One region of the Janthinobacterium goodfellowi genome, then DNA from elsewhere that is predicted to be linked to it. Evidence: predicted binding sites of a transcription regulator. Region 1 holds the regulator's gene; the other holds the start of a gene.
The links. The regulator LexA, encoded in region 1, represses DNA repair genes until DNA is damaged. The targets are predictions, from matches to a motif close to ACTGTATNNNNATACAGT.
Positions count from the first base shown of each region.

Region 1 (9,981 bases):
GCGCCCGTGCTGGCCGCCGCCCAGCCTGCACCGCTCAAGCCGGCCTACGTGGAACCGAAACCCGAGCCTAAGCCTGAGCCCAAGCCGGTGAAGGTGGAGCCGAAACCGGAACCGAAACCCGAGCCGAAGCACGAAGCCAAGCCGGAGCCGAAACACGAGCCCAAGCCCGAGACCAAGCCGGAACCCAAGCATGAGGTAAAACCGGAAGCCAAGCCTGAACCGAAGCCTGCCAAGCCGGCGCAATCGGCCGACGATGCCGCGCGCGCGCTGGCGATCCTGGAAGGCAAGCCGCAAGACAAGCCGCAAGAGAAGGTGCAGGACAAAGCGCACGATGCCGGCAGCGGCAAGTTCGTGGTGCAGGTGGCGGCGCTGGCGACGCAGGACAAGGTCGATGAATTGCAGGACAAGCTGCGCGAAGCGGGCATCAAGTCGTACACGCAGAAAGTCTCCAGCCCTGCTGGCGAGCGCATCCGCGTGCGGGTTGGCCCGTTCGGCAGCCGCGAAGACGCGGAAAAGACGCGCGCCAAGCTGCAAAAGCTGGGCCTGGGCGGCTCGCTGGTGCCGGCGTGACGATGCAAGGCTGAACGCGCGTGACGATCTTCGATTACCTGGTGCTGTTCGTGCTGGTGACGTCCGTGCTGATCAGCATGATGCGCGGCCTGGTCAAGGAAATACTGTCCCTGGTCAGCTGGATCGTGGCGTTCGTCATTGCCAACGCCTATGGCGCCACCCTGGCGAAATTCCTGCCGGAAGCCGTGCCGGGCGAAGCCATCCGTTTATTGCTGGCCTTCGTGGTGCTGTTCATCGGCGTGCGCATCTTGATGGGATTGCTGTCCATGACGGTCGACGCGCTCGTCAAGGTGACGGGCTTGAGCCTGGCCGACCGCACCCTGGGCAGCCTGTTCGGCGTGGCGCGGGGCCTTGTGATCGTGCTGACCGCCGTCATCTTGTGTGGCATGACGTCCATACCGCAGCAGCCATTCTGGAAAAACGCGCAGCTCAGCCCGCTCGCGGAGCAGGGCGCGCGCGCCATCAAGCCTTATCTGCCTGCCGCTTACGCGCAGCATGTGAAATTTTGAATTTTTTTTAAAATCAGTAGCACAGTTTAGGAGCACACCATGTGTGGCATCGTCGGCGTCGTTTCCCATCAACCTGTCAATCAATTGCTCTATGATGCATTGTTGCTTCTGCAACATCGCGGTCAGGACGCGGCAGGGATTGCGACCAATCACAGCAGTATGTTTTCCATGCACAAGGCCAACGGCCTCGTACGTGACGTCTTCCGTACGCGCAACATGCGTTCGCTGCAAGGCAACTCGGGCATCGGTCATTGCCGCTACCCGACGGCCGGTTCGTCGAGCGAAGAGGAAGCGCAACCGTTCTATGTGAATGCGCCGTTCGGCATCACCCTGGCGCACAATGGCAACCTGACCAACTGGGAACAGTTGAAGCTGGAAATGTTCAAGAACGACCGCCGCCACATCAATACCGATTCCGACTCGGAAGTGCTGCTCAACGTGCTCGCGCATGAAATCCAGGAAGCGACGACGGGCCTGAACCTGGACCCGGAAGCCATCTTCAAGGCCGTTACCGTGCTGAACCGCCGCGTCAAGGGTGGTTACGCGGCCGTCGCGCAAATCGCCGGCGTGGGCTTGCTGGCCTTCCGCGACCCGCACGGCATCCGTCCGCTGTGCCTGGGCATCAATGAAACGGAGCAGGGTCCCGAATACCTGATCGCTTCCGAATCCGTGGCTCTGGAAGGCATGGGCTTCCGCTTCGTGCGCGACATCGGTCCCGGCGAAGCCGTCTTTATCGATGCCGACAAGAAATTGCACAGCGCCCAGTGCGCCGACAACGCCAGCCTGAACCCGTGCGTGTTCGAATTCGTCTACCTGGCCCGTCCCGACTCCGTCATCGACGGCGCCTCCGTGTACGCCACGCGCCTGAAAATGGGTGAATACCTGGCCGAGAAGATCCGCGCCGAACTGCCTGGCGTGCATATCGACGTGGTCATGCCGATTCCCGATTCCTCGCGTCCGGCCGCCATCCAGCTGGCCATGGCGCTGAACATCGAGTATCGCGAAGGCTTCATCAAGAACCGCTACATTGGCCGCACCTTTATCATGCCGGGCCAGGCGGCGCGCAAGAAATCCGTGCGCCAGAAGCTCAACGCGATTCCCTCCGAATTCAAGGATAAAGTGGTCTTGCTGGTCGACGATTCCATCGTGCGCGGCACCACCAGCCGTGAAATCGTGCAGATGGCGCGTGAAGCGGGCGCGACGAAAGTCATCTTCGCCTCGGCCGCGCCACCGGTGATCTTCCCGAACGTGTACGGCATCGACATGCCGACGCGCGACGAGCTGATCGCCTACGGCCGCACGACGGAAGAAGTGTGCCGCGAAATCACGGCCGATTACCTGGTCTATCAGGATATCGGCGCGCTCAAGCAGGCGATCGCCGACGTCAACCCGGCCCTGACCAACTTCGAGGCCTCGTGCTTCGACGGCGTGTACGTGACGGGCGACGTGTCGCAGGAATATCTGGACCGCCTGGAATATGCGCGCCACCATCCGAAGGCGGCAGCACCCGAAGATACGCCGCGTTCCCAGCTGAACCTGAACCTGGCAACGACAGAAGCGTAATCATCTTGCCCGGCTAGCGCCGGGCTTTTTTTGCTCCGCGATCATGAACGATAAAAAAAACTACGGCTTTACCACCACCATCCTGCATAACGACCGCCGCAAGGGCATCGAGCATGGCTCGCTGCACAAGCCCGTGCACACCTCCGTCGCGTTCGGCTATGGCGATGCGCGCCAGCTCGCTTCCGTATTCCAGGGCAAGGAGCCGGGCTTCCGCTATGGCCGCCAGGGCAACCCCACCGTGTCCGCGCTGGAAGACAAGGTCAACAACATGGAAGATGGCGTGGCGACCCTGTGCTTCGCCACCGGCATGGGCGCCATCGGCGCCGTGGTGCAGTCCTTGCTGCGCGCGGGCGACCATGTCGTGTCGTCGGCCTTTTTGTTTGGCAACACCAACAGCCTGTGGCAAACGGTGACGGGCCAGGGCATCGGCGTGTCTTTCGTCGACGCCACCGAGGTGGCCAACGTGGCGGCCGCCATCACGCCGGCCACGCGCATCGTGTTCGTGGAAACCATCGCCAATCCGCGCACGCAGATCGCCGACCTGGCAAAGATCGGCGAGTTGTGCCGCGAGAAGGGCATCTTGTACATCGTCGACAACACCATGACGACGCCGTATTTGTTCCGCCCGAAAGCCGTGAGCGCGGGCCTCGTGGTCAATGCGCTGACGAAATCCATCGGCGGCCACGGCAATGCGCTGGGCGGCAGCTTGACGGACACGGGCGTGTTCGACTGGACGCGCTATCCGAATATTTTCGAGAATTACAAGAAGGCGGCGCCCGTGCAGTGGGGCATCGCGCAAATCCGCGCCAAGGCCTTGCGCGACTTCGGCGCCTCGCTGGGGCCGGAAGCGGCGCACCATATCGCCGTCGGCGCGGAAACCATGGCCTTGCGCATGGACCGTACCTGTTCGAACGCCCTGGCGCTGGCCACCATGCTGGCCGCCGACCCGCGCGTGGCGGCCGTGCATTACCCGGGCTTGGCGTCGCACCCGCAGCACGCGCTGGCGACGGACTTGTTCCGCAGCTATGGTTCGCTGTTCAGCTTTGAATTGAAGGATGGCATCGACTGCTTCGATTTCCTCAATCGTTTGAATCTGGCCATTCCAGCGAGCAACCTCGGCGACACGCGCACCCTGGTCATTCCAGTCGCCCATACGATCTTCTATGAGATGGGTGCCGAGCGGCGCGCCAGCATGGGCATCGCCGAATCGCTGATCCGCGTCTCCGTCGGCATCGAGGATGAGGTGGATCTGCTCGAGGATTTCCGCCAGGCACTCGATGTATAAGTCGCCGGACAAATGAAAAGGGCCGCAACAGTCATGCTGTTGCGGCCCTTTTTGTGTGCAGTCGTTTAATGCCAGCTGCGCATCAAGCCCACGGCCAGGCCTTCCAGGGCGAATTCATCTTCCGGCGACACGGTGATGACCTTGAAGTCCGGGTTTTCCGGCAGCAGTTCGATGACGGAGCCCGTCTTCTTGTAGCGCTTGACGGTGACTTCGTCGCCGATGCGGGCGACGACGATCTGGCCGTTCTTGGCGCTGTCGACCTTCTTGACGGCCAGTAAATCGCCATCCATGATGCCGGCGTCGCGCATGGACCAGCCGCGTACCTTCAGCAGGAAGTCGGGCTTGGCCGAAAACAGGGCCGGGTCCACGTTGTAGCTCGCTTCCAGGTTTTCCTGGGCCAGGATGGGCGAACCGGCCGCCACCCTGCCGATCAGGGGCAGCGACATCAGCAGCGCCGCCGGCACTTTCGATGGCGGCGCTTCGGCCGCCGCGCCGATCAGGCGGATGCCGCGCGAGGTGCCGGGCGAAATCTCGATGGCGCCCTTGCGGGCCAGGGCCTGCAAATGCTCTTCGGCCGCATTGGCCGATTTGAAACCCAGTTCATTGGCGATTTCGGCACGGGTGGGAGGAAAGCCCGTGTTTTCAATCGCGTCCTTGATCAGGTTCAGGATTTGTTCTTGTCGTGCTGTCAGCTTGATCATGAGCGGTGGGTGCATACTGAAATGCTGTCTATATGAACAGTCTGTATTTTTGTACAGTATCGTCCACTATGCAAGGGGATTTCCGTGTTTTCGGCGAATTTCGCAAGAAATACTTGTCCACGGGCGGAAAGTGCGGTGGCGCGCGGCCTTTTCGCGCGCTGGTGGAAGGAATGATTGAAACGTTTGCAAAAGGCGGTTATAATCTTCGGCTGACCTTCCCACACCCGTCTTGACGCCGGGGTGGGCGATTATCAATCCGACCTGAAGGAGTTTGCATGCGTCATTATGAAATAGTCTTTATCGTCCATCCGGACCAAAGCGAGCAAGTGCCCGCGATGATCGAACGCTACAAAGCCAGCGTAACCACCCGCGGCGGTTCGGTTCACCGCGTGGAAGATTGGGGCCGCCGTCAAATGGCTTACTCGATCCAAAAGCTGCCTAAAGCACACTACATCTGCCTGAACATCGAATGCGACAACGAGACCCTGGTCGAGTTGGAAACAGCATTCAAATTCAATGATGCCGTGTTGCGTCACCTGACCGTTAAAATGAAGAAAGCTGAAACAGCTCCTTCGCCGATGATGAAATCGGTACAACGCGAAGACGCGGCCAAAAGCCACCGCACCGAAGCACCAGCAGCCGCTCCAGCCGCAGCAGCAGCTTAATTCTTGACCAGGATCGTGCGCTGAACCAGCTACAAGTCACCGCCATCATTGCCGAGCGCGAAATATTGCGCTATACCCCGGCAGGGCTGCCGATTGTGAATGCAGTATTGCAACACAGTTCGCAGCAGATGGAAGCAGGGATTGCCCGTTTGACCGAGTTTGATGTTGCCGCGCTAGCCGCTGGCGAAATTTCAGGCAGGTTCAGCCAGGCAAGCTTGGGCGGGGTGTATCAGTTCACGGGTTTCCTGGCCAGGAAGAGCCGCAACAGCAAGAGTTTGGTGTTTCACATCATTGATTTTAGTGCAGTCAATTCTGACTAGCGCATTTTAGATACAGGAGCCTGACATGGCATTCGGTAAAAAGTTCGACAAAAATAAGCTCAAGCTTAAAGAAAAACGCAAACAGCAAAACCCTTTGTTCAAACGTAAGAAGTTCTGCCGCTTCACGGCAGCTCACGTTGAGCAAGTCGACTACAAAGACGTCGACACGCTGAAAGACTTCGTCCAGGAAAACGGCAAGATCATGCCAGCACGCCTGACCGGTACCAAAGCGCACTACCAGCGCCAAGTCGACACCGCAATCAAGCGCGCTCGCTTCCTCGCGCTGCTGCCATACACCGATCTGCACCACGCTTAATCGGTCAGATATTCCTGGAGAAGAACTATGCAAATCATTCTGTTAGAAAAAGTTGTTAACGTCGGTAACCTCGGCGAAGTCGTCAAAGTCAAAGACGGTTACGCACGTAACTTCCTGATCCCACAACGCCTGGCACGTCGTGCTACGGCAACCGCTGTGGCTGAATTCGAAGTCAAGCGCGCCGAACTGGAAAAAGCTGCTGCCGCCAAACTGGCCGCATCGCAAGCCCAGGGCGAAAAACTGAGCGGCCTGACCGTTCAAGTCGCTCAAAAAGCTGGCGTCGATGGCCGTCTGTTCGGTTCCGTCACCAACTTCGACATCGCTGAAGCGCTGACCAAGCAAGGTTTTGCTGTTGAAAAAGCACAAATCCGCATGCCTACCGGCCCGCTGAAGATCGTTGGCGAGCACAACGTTTCGGTTGCTCTGCACACCGACGTGGTCGTGGAAGTTGTTATCGCTGTCGTTCCAGACGCGAACGCGTAATCGTCTGCGGGCCTGGCCCGCAAGCGCTGCCGCACTATGAAAAGCCGGGTTCGCCCGGCTTTTTTGTGGCCTTTTTTTCGCTCATTTTCAGCCCTTTATTTTTGCCAGCACGCCGAAGCGGGTATAATTCGCGCCATGAACGCCCCCTCTGATCCGCAACTGGATTCCCTCCGTATTCCGCCGCATTCGATCGAAGCAGAACAATCCGTTATCGGTGGTCTGCTGCGCGACAATGCCGCCTATGACCGCATCGCCGACTTCATGCATGCGGAGGATTTCTATCGCTATGACCATCGCATCATCTTCGAGCAAATCGTCAAGATGGTTAACGCTTCCAAGCCAGCCGATGTCATTACTGTTTTTGAAACCCTGACCCAGCTCGGCAAGGCCGATGATGTGGGCGGACTCGCTTACCTGAACGCCATGGCGCAAAACACGCCATCGGCCGCGAACATCCGGCGCTACGCCGAGATCGTGCGCGACCGCGGCGTGCTGCGCAAACTCATCACCGTCGCCGACGATATCTCCGGCACGGCCTTCAGCCCGCAAGGCAAGGAAGTCAAGCAGATGCTTGACGAGGCCGAGTCGAAGATTTTCGCCATCGCCGAAGAAGGCGCGCGCGGCGCCCAGGGCTGGACCGCCATCCAGCCCCTGCTGACGCAGGTGGTCGAGCGCATTGACGAGCTGTACAGCCGCGACAACCAGAGTGAAATCACGGGCGTGCCCACCGGTTTCATCGACCTCGACCGCATGACCTCCGGTCTGCAGCCGGGCGACCTGGTGATCGTGGCGGGCCGTCCGTCGATGGGCAAGACGGCGTTTTCCGTCAACATCGGCGAAAACGTGGCCATCGACAGCGGCTTGCCCGTGGCCGTGTTCTCGATGGAGATGGGCGGCGCCCAGCTGGCCATGCGTATGCTCGGCTCCGTCGGACAGCTCGACCAGCACCGCCTGCGCACGGGCCGCCTGAACGACGAAGACTGGCCGCGCCTGACGAATGCGATCCAGAAGATGAACGACGCGCAGTTGTACATCGATGAAACGCCGGCGCTCAACTCGATCGAATTGCGCGCCCGCTCGCGCCGCCTGTCGCGCCAGTGCGGCAAGCTGGGCCTGATCATCGTCGATTACTTGCAACTGATGTCGGCCAATACGCCGGGCGATAACCGCGCCACGGAGATTTCCGAGATTTCGCGGGGCTTGAAAGGCCTGGCGAAGGAACTCGGTTGTCCCGTGATCGCGCTGTCCCAGCTGAACCGCTCGCTGGAACAACGTCCCAATAAACGTCCCGTCATGTCCGACTTGCGCGAATCGGGCGCTATCGAGCAGGATGCCGACGTGATCCTGTTCATTTACCGCGACGAGGTGTATAACCCCGACTCGCCGGACAAGGGAACGGCCGAAATCATCATCGGTAAACAGCGTAACGGCCCAATCGGCAGCATCCGCCTCACCTTCATGGGGCAGTACACCAAATTTGGCAATTACAGTGGTGGCCTGGCGCTTTACCAAGGCGACTAAGACTCAGCAGCACTGGCAATTCCATTGGCCGCCCCCTCATACGGGGCGGCTTTCTGTAGTAAATAACACGACTCAATGCTTAACGGAGAATGACATGTTTGGACGCTTGATGCCCACTGAGGGCAAGTTTTTTGAATTGTTTAACCAGCACGCGGAACTGTGCGTCAAGGGCGCGAAAGAGATGCTCGGCCTGATGACCAATTTCGACGACCTGGAAAACCGCGTGCACGCGATTGAAAGCATCGAGAAACAGGCGGACAAAGTCACCTACGCCACCGTGGAAATGCTGCACAAGACCTTCATCACGCCGATCGACCGCGATGACATCCATCAGCTGATCACGCGCCAGGACGACATCCTCGACCTGCTGGAAGATGCGGCGCAAACCGTCTCGCTGTACGACCTGAAGGCCGTCACGCCGGAAGCCAAGCGCCTGGCCGAACTGGTGCTGGCCTGTACCGAGAAAGTGCGCGACGCCGTCGCCATGCTGCACAACATGGACAACTCGCGCAAGATCGTCGCCATCTGCGAAGAGATCGACCGCCTGGAATCGGACGCCGACCACGTGATGCGCGCCGCCATGTCCAAGCTGTTCCGCGACGAGCCGGACGTGCGCAACCTGATCAAGCTGAAAGCGATCTACGAAATTCTGGAAACCGTGACCGACCGTTGCGAAGATGTGTCCAATATTATCGAAGGCATCATCGTCGAAAACGCGTAAGCGTTGGGCCTGTCCTGAACCAGAATCAGAAAAGAAACTATAATGACCATACAAATCAGCATCTACGTGCTAGGCCTGTTGATCGTCCTGGCGCTGCTGTTTGACTTCATGAACGGCTTCCACGATGCCGCCAACGCGATTGCCACGGTGGTCTCGACGGGCGTCTTGAAACCGCAAACCGCGGTTGCCATGGCCGCCACGTTCAACTTCGTCGCCATCTTCGTGTTCCACCAGCTGACCGTGGCCGCCACGGTGGGCAAGGGCACCATCGACCCGGCCGTGATCGACCAGTACGTGATCTTCGGCGCGCTGATGGGCGCCATCTTCTGGAATTTGTTTACCTGGTACTACGGCATTCCATCGTCGTCCTCGCACGCCCTGATCGGCGGCCTGGTGGGCGCCGCCGTCGCCAAGTCGGGCACGGGCGCGCTGGTCGCGGCCGGCCTGTGGAAAACCGTGGCCTTCATCGTCATCGCACCCGTGCTGGGCTTCGTGTTCGGCTCCATCATGATGCTGATCGTGTCGTGGATCTTCGTGCGTTCGACGCCACGCAAGGTCGACAAGTGGTTCCGCCGTCTGCAACTGGCATCGGCGGCCGCCTACAGCCTGGGCCACGGCGGCAACGATGCGCAAAAAACCATCGGCATCATCTGGATGTTGCTGATCGCCGCCGGCTACTCGAGCGCGGCCGATGCCATGCCGCCGATGTGGGTCATCATCTCGTGCTACACGGCCATCAGCTTCGGCACCCTGTTCGGCGGCTGGCGCATCGTCAAGACCATGGGCCAGAAGATCACCAAGTTGAAACCGGTCGGCGGCTTCTGCGCCGAAACGGGCGGCGCCATCACCCTGTTCGTCTCGACGGCGCTGGGCATTCCCGTGTCGACCACGCACACGATCACGGGCGCCATCGTCGGCGTCGGCTCGGCGCAAAAAATGTCGGCCGTGCGCTGGGGCGTGGCGGGCAATATCGTCTGGGCCTGGATCTTCACGATTCCCGCCTCGGCTTTCGTCGCCGCGGTCGCCTGGTGGATTGGCCACCATATAATGTGATGGATAGCCAACGCCAGTAAAAAGGGAGCCTTGCGGCTCCCTTTTTTTATGCGCCGGCCAGTTCCACCGTCAGCCCCTCGCACGCGAGGAACACCTGCAGGCCGGCCAGGCGGCTCGCATAGCGGCCCATCACGTCGGCAAACACGGCTTCGAGCTGCTCGTCGCTGCGGGTCGGTTCGTGGTGGGTGCAGTACAGGCGCCGCGCGCCGCAGCGCAGGGCCAGGTCGAAGGCGGCATCGAAGGTGCCGTGGCCCCAGCCCTGCTTGCCCGGGTA
Region 1 covers NZ_JBNYXN010000001.1:631,379-641,359, forward strand. The annotation lists gene ACQ4WQ_RS02860 (SPOR domain-containing protein) at 1-570, shown strand, start outside; gene ACQ4WQ_RS02865 (CvpA family protein) at 591-1,079, shown strand; gene purF (amidophosphoribosyltransferase) at 1,119-2,642, shown strand; gene ACQ4WQ_RS02875 (cystathionine gamma-synthase family protein) at 2,686-3,927, shown strand; gene lexA (transcriptional repressor LexA) at 3,993-4,628, opposite strand; gene rpsF (30S ribosomal protein S6) at 4,904-5,293, shown strand; gene priB (primosomal replication protein N) at 5,314-5,613, shown strand; gene rpsR (30S ribosomal protein S18) at 5,639-5,929, shown strand; gene rplI (50S ribosomal protein L9) at 5,957-6,412, shown strand; gene ACQ4WQ_RS02905 (replicative DNA helicase) at 6,548-7,933, shown strand; gene ACQ4WQ_RS02910 (DUF47 domain-containing protein) at 8,028-8,654, shown strand; gene ACQ4WQ_RS02915 (inorganic phosphate transporter) at 8,694-9,707, shown strand; gene ACQ4WQ_RS02920 (MBL fold metallo-hydrolase) at 9,754-9,981, opposite strand, start outside.

Region 2 (9,981 bases), on a different contig from region 1:
TAACTATGCGGCCTGGCGCGCCAGCCGGCCCCGGATGCGGCGCACGTCGCACAGCAGCCAGAGGGCACTGGCCAGGCACAGCACGATGATGGCGATCGACAGGGGCAAGTGGAACTGCTCCTGCCCCGCCAGCGCAAAGCCGGCATGGATCAGGCAAGTGCCCACGCCGAGCGCGGCGCATACGCCCGCGTAAAACGGCGCCCGCTCGGTGCCGAGCAGCACGTGCCGGTAACCGGCCAGCACCACGGCAATCGCCGCCAGGTTAAACACGAGAAAACCCTGCACGCCGCCCGGCACATGAAACATCTCCCATTCTTTCCAGTAGGCGGCGTCGATCTGATGCAGGATCAGGCACAACATGGTCCAGAAGTAGCTGCGCGACATAAGATTTATATTCGTCAATATTGACGCAATTGTAAATCTTATGTCACGGACCGTCACGCACGGTATTCTTTGATAGCAATATCAATTTCATTGATCTACATGCTTTTTCATCAAGAAATCATGCATACTGCGAGTCGACCATATTCACATGAGCATCGCATGACTAGCAACAAGCCCGCCGCCGAAAGCAAGCTCCAGGACTTCGAATTCGAAGCCATGAATCTGCAGGTGGGGGGACGCATCCAGTTCATCACGCACCGCACCATCAAACCCATTCAGCATTTCTCGACCGTGATCGGCTATGTGAAAGACGAGTACCTGATCGTCAAGATTCCCATGGAGAACGGCGCCTCCATCGTGCTCAACGAAGGCGACAAGCTGACCATCCGCGTGTTTTCCGGCGTCACCGTCTGTTCGTTTGCCTGCAGCGTGCTGCGCATCTTTGGCCGCCCGCTCAATTACGTGCACCTGAGCTTTCCCGACACCATCCAGGGCACCAGCCTGCGCACGGCCATGCGCGTGAAAGTGGACATTCCCGCGCAGCTGAGCTACCGCGACGTGGCGGCCGTGCCCGTGTTCATCGTCAACCTCAGCGTCTCGGGAGCACTGATCGAGGCACCCAGCATGCTCACGCCCGATGACGAAGGCGTGGCGCTCAGCTTTACCTTGCTGGTGCAGCCGAACAAGCATCAGATGCGCGTCAACACGCGCGCCCGCATCCAGAACGTCAGCGTGGGCAAGCCCTCGAATGGTCACGCCGCCGATGTCGCCGAAATCTATACATACGGCGTGCAATTCATCGACCTGGAACCGACCCACTACACGCTGCTGCAAAATCTTACCTATGAAGCGCTGATCGCGGACCGGCAAAAAATCGTCTGACACAGGCGCGGCAGGCGCCGCTCACTGCGTCGCCACCACCTCGGGAATATTGTTTTTGGTAATCGCTTCCTTTGCCGCCGGATTCGTCACGGTGGTGCTGTTGAACCAGCTCAGGCTGCTGGTACCCGGCTTCATGGTCATCGTCACGCTTTGTCCACCGATCCCCGTGCCCAGGTCGGCAGCGAGGGTCAGTACGATATTGCCCTTGTCCACTGTGGCGCTCGCCACTTCGCGCGTGGCACTGAAGACGGGAATGGAGCTGGGCACGGCCGGGGTGGGCGTGCTGCAGGCGGCCGCCTCGCCCCCATTTTCCTGCACGCACAGGGCCACGGCCGTCTTCAGCGGCGCCGCCGCGGCCAGCACATTGCTGACCTTGGCCCGCATCGCATAGTCGCCGTACTGGGGAATGGCCACGGCCGCCAGGATGCCGGCGATGGCCACCACGATCATCAGTTCTATCAGGGTAAATCCGCTCTGCGCGCGCATCGCATCCTCCCGGGGTGCAGTTGGTCACGCCCTGCACGGTGCAAGCGCCATGCCAGCGGCGCGCCCGGGCAGCGGCGGCACACATGGAAAGAAAAGCGACACTTTTTGGCAGCTTCGGACCGGCACCGTCGGCCCAGGCCGGAAATCGCCGTGTCGTGCGGACACAAAAAAAGGAGCCGAAGCTCCTTTTTTGTACTGCGGTGACCGGGCTGGAATTACAGCATGGCTTTCAGCAGACGCGCCATTTCCGACGGGTTTTTGGTGACGGTGATGCCGCAAGCTTCCATGATTTCCAGCTTGGCTTGTGCCGTATCGGCACCGCCCGAGATCAGCGCGCCGGCGTGGCCCATGCGCTTGCCTGGAGGAGCGGTTACGCCAGCGATGAAGCCGACGACCGGTTTTTTCATGTTGTCTTTGATCCAATAAGCCGCGTTGGCTTCGTCCGGACCGCCGATTTCGCCGATCATGATGACCGCGTCGGTATCTGGATCGTCATTGAACATCTTCATGATGTCGATGTGCTTCAGACCGTTGATCGGGTCGCCGCCGATGCCGACTGCCGACGATTGGCCCAGGCCCAGTGCGGTCAATTGACCCACTGCTTCATACGTCAGGGTGCCCGAACGCGAAACGACGCCGATACGGCCCTTCTTGTGGATGTGACCTGGCATGATGCCGATCTTGATTTCGTCTGGCGTGATCAAGCCTGGGCAGTTAGGGCCCAGCAGCAAGGTTTTGCTGTTGGCTTTAGCCATGCGGTCTTTCAGGGCCATCATGTCACGGACAGGAATGCCTTCGGTGATGCAAATGGCCAGATCCATTTCAGCTTCGACAGCTTCCCAGATCGCCGCTGCGGCGCCTGCTGGCGGCACGTAGATCACGGAAACGTTGGCGCCGGTTTCTTTTTTCGCTTCGGTAACGTTAGCGAAAATAGGAATGCCTTCGAAATCTTCGCCGGCTTTCTTCGGGTTCACGCCTGCCACGAAGGCAGCTTTGCCGTTCGCGTAGTCGCGGCAACCGCGGGTGTGGAACTGGCCGGTCTTGCCGGTAATCCCTTGGGTAACGACTTTGGTATCTTTATTGATCAGAATGGACATGTTGATTCCTTAATTAAGCTTGACCGGCAGCAGCGGCAACGACGCTCTTGGCTGCATCTTCCATGGTGTCGGCTGCGATGATAGGCAGACCGGAATCGGCCAGCATCTTTTTGCCCAGGTCTTCGTTGGTGCCCTTCATGCGCACGACCAGCGGTACGTTCAGCGAGACGGCTTTCACTGCGGCGATCACGCCTTCAGCGATCACGTCGCAACGCATGATGCCGCCGAAAATGTTCACCAGGATGGCTTTCAGGCCTGGGTTTTTCAGCATGATCTTGAACGCTTCGGTCACTTTTTCTGCCGTGGCGCCGCCGCCGACGTCCAGGAAGTTGGCTGGCTCGCCGCCGAACAGTTTAATCGTGTCCATGGTGGCCATGGCCAGGCCGGCGCCGTTCACCAGGCAACCGATGTTGCCGTCGAGCGAGATGTAGGCCAGGTCGAATTTCGACGCTTCGATTTCCGCTGGATCTTCTTCGTCCAGGTCGCGCAGGGCGACGATTTCCGGATGACGGAACAGGGCGTTCGGGTCAAAGTTGAACTTGGCGTCCAGGGCGATGACTTTGCCGCTGCCGGTGACGATCAGCGGGTTGATCTCGGCCAGCGAGCAGTCGGTTTCCCAGTAGGCTTTGTACAGGCCTTGCAGGTTGGCGCGCGCGTCGGCGATGGAACCGGCAGGCACGCCGATTTTGGCGGCGATGTCGTCTGCCTGGGCATCGGTCAGGCCTACGCCCGGATCGATGGTCACGTGGTGGATCTTCTCAGGGTGGCTCTCGGCCACTTCTTCGATGTCCATGCCGCCTTCGGACGATGCCATCAGGACGATTTTCTGGGTAACGCGGTCGGTGACCAGCGAAACGTACAGTTCTTGCTTGATGTCGGCGCCTTCTTCCACCAGCAGGCGGTTGACTTTCTGGCCTTCGGCGCTGGTCTGGTGCGTGATCAGCTGCATGCCCATGATCTGGTCAGCGTATTCCTTGACCTGTTCCATCGATTTGGCCACTTTCACGCCGCCGCCCTTGCCGCGGCCACCTGCGTGGATCTGCGCCTTGACAACCCACACCGGGCCGCCCAGGGTTTCCGCAGCCTTGACGGCTTCTTCGACGGACATGCACGGAATACCGCGTGGTACCGTCACTCCGTGCTGCCGGAGGATTTCTTTGGCTTGATACTCATGGATTTTCATGCTGGCTTCCCTTCTGATACTGATTTGTAAAAATACGGTTAGTGGTGCAAAAAAAACAGGAAAAACAGAGCGCCGGGGTCACGCTTTGGCTACCCAGCGCGGGTAATACTGTGCAACCGCCCCGCCATCGGTGCGCAGGGCGTGGCATTTGTCGAGTTGAAACGGCTTTTCATGCGACACGTCAGCATTCGCACCGTCACGGGTCGACCAGACATCGCCGGCAAATGCCTGAACCGTCGCAGTCGGCAAGACTTGCGCCAGTTCGGTCAAATGGGTACAGCCAGCGATTCCCGCCAGGCGCTGTTTCAAGTCGCGGCGGAAATTCTTCAATAAGTTCAAACCGATCAGCGCCCTGTAAGCGGGGCCGATGGTATCGCAAAAACCGGGATAGGGCACGGCATCGGAGGCAGCTTCGGCCTCGACAATGTTCAGTTCGCGATCGACGGTAATGCGTAAATGGAGGTCATGCAGAGGGACGCCGGCGGGACGGGGGCCGGAGGCCAGGGTCGCGTCATAGCTTTTGATATCGGTGATATGGGCGTCAATATCCCACAGGCCGTCGTCGCGCATATACGCTTGGACGTCGATAACGCGGGAGTGCCGTAGGGCGCGCCGGGATACGGGAGTTGACAGGGGCATAAGACCGATGCCGCTTGCGCGGCCATAATTTAGTAAGCAGCCATGTGCCTAAAGCACTCTGTTCGCAGCTTCTACGAACAGCAACCGCACCTGCGGCGCCGCAAAAACCCTAAAAGTGTAGCACAGTAGGCGCCGGTTGCGCCGCAACATAATTTTTCATTGCTTTGATAAAAATATTTCAAAGCATAAAGAATTCACATGGAAATTGACGCTATTATCACGAATGGTGATGATAGATATGGCCGATGAGCGCCGTGGCATCCCTGAAATGGCCGCGCCGGCCCGGCCGACGGCGGCATGGGCTGGCCCGGCCCCACGCAGCGCAACAATATGCCATCCGATCGACAGGCTGGCGGCGAGGAAAATGAACTTACCAGTAAAACAATGATCTGTAGCAAGGCTGCCTGGCAGGCAAGGCATGGTGCAGTCACGAACTGTTGCAGAAGGAACACAGCGGGACGGCCAGCGGCGCGCGCCTAGTCGTCTTCCGGCTCTAGCCCCTTCAAGGCCGCCTGCACGGCGCGCTGGGAAAAGCCGCGCTGCATCAAAAAACGCATCTGCTTGTTGCGCTGCTCCGCATCCTGCGCCACTTGCCCGAATTTGCGGCGCCACACTTCGCAGGCGCGCGCCACTTCCCCTTCGGCCAGGCCCGCCTTGAGTTCCTGCAGCGCTTCGCCGCCTATGCCATGGCTTTGCAGCTCCGCCATGATGCGGCTGTTGCCGAAGCGGGCCGAGCGGCGGTGGATCAGCGACTCGGAAAAGCGCTCCTGCGACAGCCAGTTGGCCTGCTCCAGGCTGTCGAGCAAGGCTTCCACGTCGTCGCCCTCCTGCGCATGGCGCTGCAGCTTGCGCCGCAATTCCATGCGGCTGTGTTCGCGCATCGACAAAAAGCGTAGCGCCCTGCCCTTCAGGCTTAGTTGTACTGCGGCCATACACCCACCTTGTCTTTCATTCCACGATCACATCACCCAAACACAATCGCCGCCCGGCGCAACAGCGCGGGACGGCGATCATGGTCACACCTTGCAGCAAGCCATGCGTAGGTCGGATTAAGCCCCTTGGGCCGTAATCCGACAACATTGTTGACGTCTGTGGTGTTGTCGGATTACGCGCGGCTTTGCCGCGCTAATCCGACCTACTCTGCCTTGGCTTCCGCAGCCTTGGCAGCCTTGTCGGCGGCCTTATCCGCTTTTTCCGGCTTTTCAGCGGCCAGCGGCGGCAGTTCACGCACGCCCAGCGAAGCGCGGACCTTGTTTTCGATTTCGCGGGCCAGCGCCGGACGCTCTTGCAGGAAGGCGCGGGCGTTGTCCTTGCCCTGGCCGATGCGTTCGCCGTTGTAGCTGTACCACGAACCGGATTTTTCCACGATCTTGGCATCCGAACCCAGGTCCAGGATTTCGCCTTCGCGCGAGGTGCCGGCGCCGTACAGGATGTCGAAGTGCGCTTCCTTGAACGGCGGCGCGATCTTGTTCTTGACGACCTTGACCTTGGTTTCGTTGCCGATCACTTCATCGCCGGACTTGATCGAGCCGGTGCGGCGGATATCCAGGCGCACCGAGGCGTAGAATTTCAGCGCATTGCCGCCCGTGGTCGTTTCAGGGCTGCCGAACATCACGCCGATCTTCATGCGGATCTGGTTGATGAAGATGACCAGGGTATTCGTGCGGTTGATGGAGCCGGTCAGCTTGCGCAGCGCTTGCGACATCAGACGCGCTTGCAAACCTGGCAGGGAATCGCCCATGTCGCCTTCGATCTCGGCGCGTGGCGTCAGTGCCGCCACGGAGTCGATGACGACGAGGTCGACGCTGCCCGAACGCACGAGGGCGTCGCAGATTTCCAGCGCCTGCTCGCCCGTGTCCGGTTGCGAGATCAGCAATTCATGCAGGTTCACGCCCAGCTTTTGCGCGTAACCGACGTCCAGCGCGTGCTCGGCATCGATAAAGGCGCAGGTGCCGCCCAGTTTTTGCATTTCGGCGATGGTTTGCAGGGTCAGCGTGGTTTTACCCGACGATTCCGGACCGTAGATTTCCACCACGCGGCCGCGCGGCAAGCCGCCCACGCCCAGCGCGATATCGAGGCCGAGCGAACCGGTCGACACGACTTGCACTTCTTCGATCGGTGCGCTGGCATCCATGCGCATGACCGAACCTTTGCCAAACTGCTTCTCGATCTGCGCCAGTGCGGCGGCGAGCGCCTTGGCTTTTTCCGATGCGGGTACTACAGCTTTTTTATCGTCCATATGTTCTTTCAGCCGTTCTACAGGTGCGGATTCAGGTGACGCATCTACGTGAACCGTGCAGCCTGCGATAGCGCCAGTGGGTTAAATTCTTTACACAGACAGTACTGTATAAAAAAACAGTGATCAATGCAAGCGGAACGTGGATTTGTTTTGAAACAGATCAATACAAGCCTGGTTTTTCACAAAAACTCGCCACCTTGCGGAAAATGAAACACAATACAAGCTTCTACCGCTGCAAGCATAGGAAGCCTCACCATGCGTATTTTACTTGCCGAAGATGACAGCGTGCTGGCCGATGGCCTGACCCGCTCGCTGCGCCAGTCCGGTTATGCGATCGACTACGTCAAGACCGGGCAGGAAGCCGATACGGCCCTGTCCACCCAGGAATTCGACCTGCTGATCCTCGACCTGGGCCTGCCGAAGATGTCCGGCCTGGAAGTGCTGCGCCGCCTGCGCGCACGCGCCTCGCTGCTGCCCGTGCTGATCCTGACGGCCGCCGATTCCATCGAACAACGCGTGAATGGCCTCGACCTCGGTGCCGACGATTATATGGCCAAGCCGTTCGCCTTGTCGGAACTGGAGGCAAGAGTGCGCGCCCTGACGCGCCGCGGCGCTGGCGGCGGCGCCACCATCATCAAGCACGGCCCCCTCAGCTACGATCAGGTGGGACGCAGCGCCTACATCAACGACCAGATGCTCGACCTGTCCGCGCGCGAACTGGGCTTGCTGGAAATCCTGCTGGGCCGCACCGGCCGCCTCGTCTCGAAAGAGCAGCTGGTCGACCACCTGTGCGAATGGGGCGAGGAAGTATCGAACAACGCCATCGAAGTGTATGTACACCGCCTGCGCAAGAAGATCGAGGTGGGCGGCGTGCGCATCGCCACCGTGCGCGGCCTCGGCTATTGCCTGGAGAAATATTCGGAAGCGGCGCGCCTGCAAGCCGAAGCGGGCGAGGCCGCCGCTCCTGCCAACGGTCCCGCCAGCAAGTGAAGGCGCGCGAGGCGCCTGCGGACGAGCCGGACGACGACGACTGGTTCGAGCCGCCCACCACGGAGCAGGATGACACCATCGAGCATTCGCTGTTCGGCGAAATCCTCGACTGGATGCTGGCGCCCCTGCTGCTGCTGTGGCCGATGAGCATCGCCATCACCTATCTGGTGGCCAAAGGCATTGCCAATCAGCCGTTCGACCATGCGCTGGAAGACAGCGTGACAGTGCTGACGCAACAGGTCAAGCAGGCCGATGGCGCGCTGCTTCGCCGCGCGCCGGAAAAGAACAGCAGCGGCCGCGACTTCCTGCGCGGCGACGATATCGACACCCTGTATTACCTGGTGGTGGGTCCGCGCGGCGAATACCTCGACGGCGACCGCGACTTGCCGCCGCCGCAAGACCCCGACAAATACCGCAGCGGCATGGTGCTGTTTCGCAACGACACCATCCACGGCACGCCCGTGCGCGTGGCGTTCAGCTATCTCGATATTCCTGCCGGCAACGACGATGAGCCGAACCGCGCGCTGGTGCAAGTGGCGGAAACCCTGGAAAAGCGCGCCCAGCTGGCCAATGAAATCATCAAGGGCGTGATTTTGCCGCAGTTCATCATCCTGCCCGTGATCCTGGCCCTGGTCTGGTTTGCCCTGGCGCGCGGCCTGTCGCCGCTGGCGCAATTGCAGGAGCGCATACGCGCCCGGCCGCCCGACGACCTCTCTCCCATCGAATCGGGCCAGGTGCCCGAGGAAATCACGCCGCTGGTCGGTTCGCTCAACGAGATGCTGGCGCGCCTGTCCCTGTCGATCGACATGCAGAAACGCTTCATCGCCGATGCGGCGCACCAGATGAAGACGCCGCTGGCCGGCATGCGCATGCAATCGGAGCTGGCCCTGCGCCAGACCGACCACGACGAGATCCACCGCTCGCTGCTGCAGCTGGCGAAAAGTTCGGAAGCGGCCACGCGCCTGGTCAACCAACTGCTGGCCCTGGCGCGCGCGGAAAACCAGCCGCAGGCGGGCACGGCATTCGAGCCGATCGAACTGAGCGAACTGGCGCGCGGCGTGGTGCAGGACTGGGTGCAAGCCTCGTTTGCCCAGCATATCGACCTGGGCTTCGAACAGCCCGCGTATTCGATCATGATTTCCGGCAATGCCATGATGCTGCGCGAGCTGCTGAGCAATCTGATCGACAATGCCCTGCGCTACACGCCAGCTGGCGGCAGCGTCACGGTGCGCGTGCGCAGCACCCTGGAACTGGCCATCCTGGAAGTGGAAGATACGGGCCCCGGCATTGCGCCGGCCGAACGGGCCCACGTATTCGAACGCTTTTACCGCATTCTTGGCAGCAATGTCGACGGTAGCGGCCTGGGCCTGGCCATCGTGCGCGAGATTGCGCAGCAGCACGGCGCCGAAGTCGATATTTTTAACAATCCGCGCGCCACGTCGCCGAAGTTGCCAGGCACCCTGCTGCGCCTGAGCATCGCCCTGCTGTTGCCGGAAGCGCCAGAAGAGGATGACATCACGTATGGATAAACCCAGCCTTTCCGCAACGCCGCCGCAGCCGGCGCGCACGCCCGGCCCCGAGCTGCAGGCGCGCCGCGATGTGCACTGGCGCAAGACGCGGCGCCTGACGGCCATCCTGCTGCTGGTCTGGCTGCTGACGGGCTTCCTGACCGTGTTCTATGCGCGCGAGCTGTTGCACCTGAACCTGTTCGGCTGGCCCCTGCCCTTCTACATGGCGGCCCAGGGCGCCTCGCTCGTGTACCTGGCCATCATCGCCTTCTATGCCTGGCGCATGCGGCGCCTCGACCGGGCTTTTCATGCCGAGGAGCAAGCATGAGCGGCCAGCGCAGCTTCTTTGCGCGCCTGTGCCGCTACTACCTGCTGTTTACCGCCGGTTTCGCCGCCTTCCTGCTGGCCCTGTCTGTGCTGGAACAGGAAGGCATGCCGCGCGCGTGGATCGGCTACCTGTTCATGCTCGTCACCATCACGCTGTACGCCACCATCGGCGTCATCAGCCGCACCTCGAACGTCACCGAATACTATGTGGCGGGACGCCGGGTGCCGGCCATGTTCAACGGCATG
Region 2 covers NZ_JBNYXN010000006.1:155,395-165,375, forward strand. The annotation lists gene moaC (cyclic pyranopterin monophosphate synthase MoaC) at 1-3, shown strand, start outside; gene ACQ4WQ_RS21865 (DUF6713 family protein) at 4-384, opposite strand; gene ACQ4WQ_RS21870 (flagellar brake protein) at 544-1,266, shown strand; gene ACQ4WQ_RS21875 (pilin) at 1,288-1,752, opposite strand; gene sucD (succinate--CoA ligase subunit alpha) at 1,968-2,849, opposite strand; gene sucC (ADP-forming succinate--CoA ligase subunit beta) at 2,863-4,032, opposite strand; gene ACQ4WQ_RS21890 (DUF2889 domain-containing protein) at 4,111-4,671, opposite strand; gene ACQ4WQ_RS21895 (hypothetical protein) at 4,828-5,091, opposite strand; gene recX (recombination regulator RecX) at 5,148-5,603, opposite strand; gene recA (recombinase RecA) at 5,807-6,910, opposite strand; gene ACQ4WQ_RS21910 (response regulator) at 7,166-7,900, shown strand; gene ACQ4WQ_RS21915 (sensor histidine kinase) at 7,897-9,429, shown strand; gene ACQ4WQ_RS21920 (DUF4212 domain-containing protein) at 9,422-9,736, shown strand; gene ACQ4WQ_RS21925 (sodium:solute symporter family protein) at 9,733-9,981, shown strand, end outside.
Region 2: the regulator LexA is predicted to act here: its motif matches at 7,014-7,031, upstream of recA (recombinase RecA).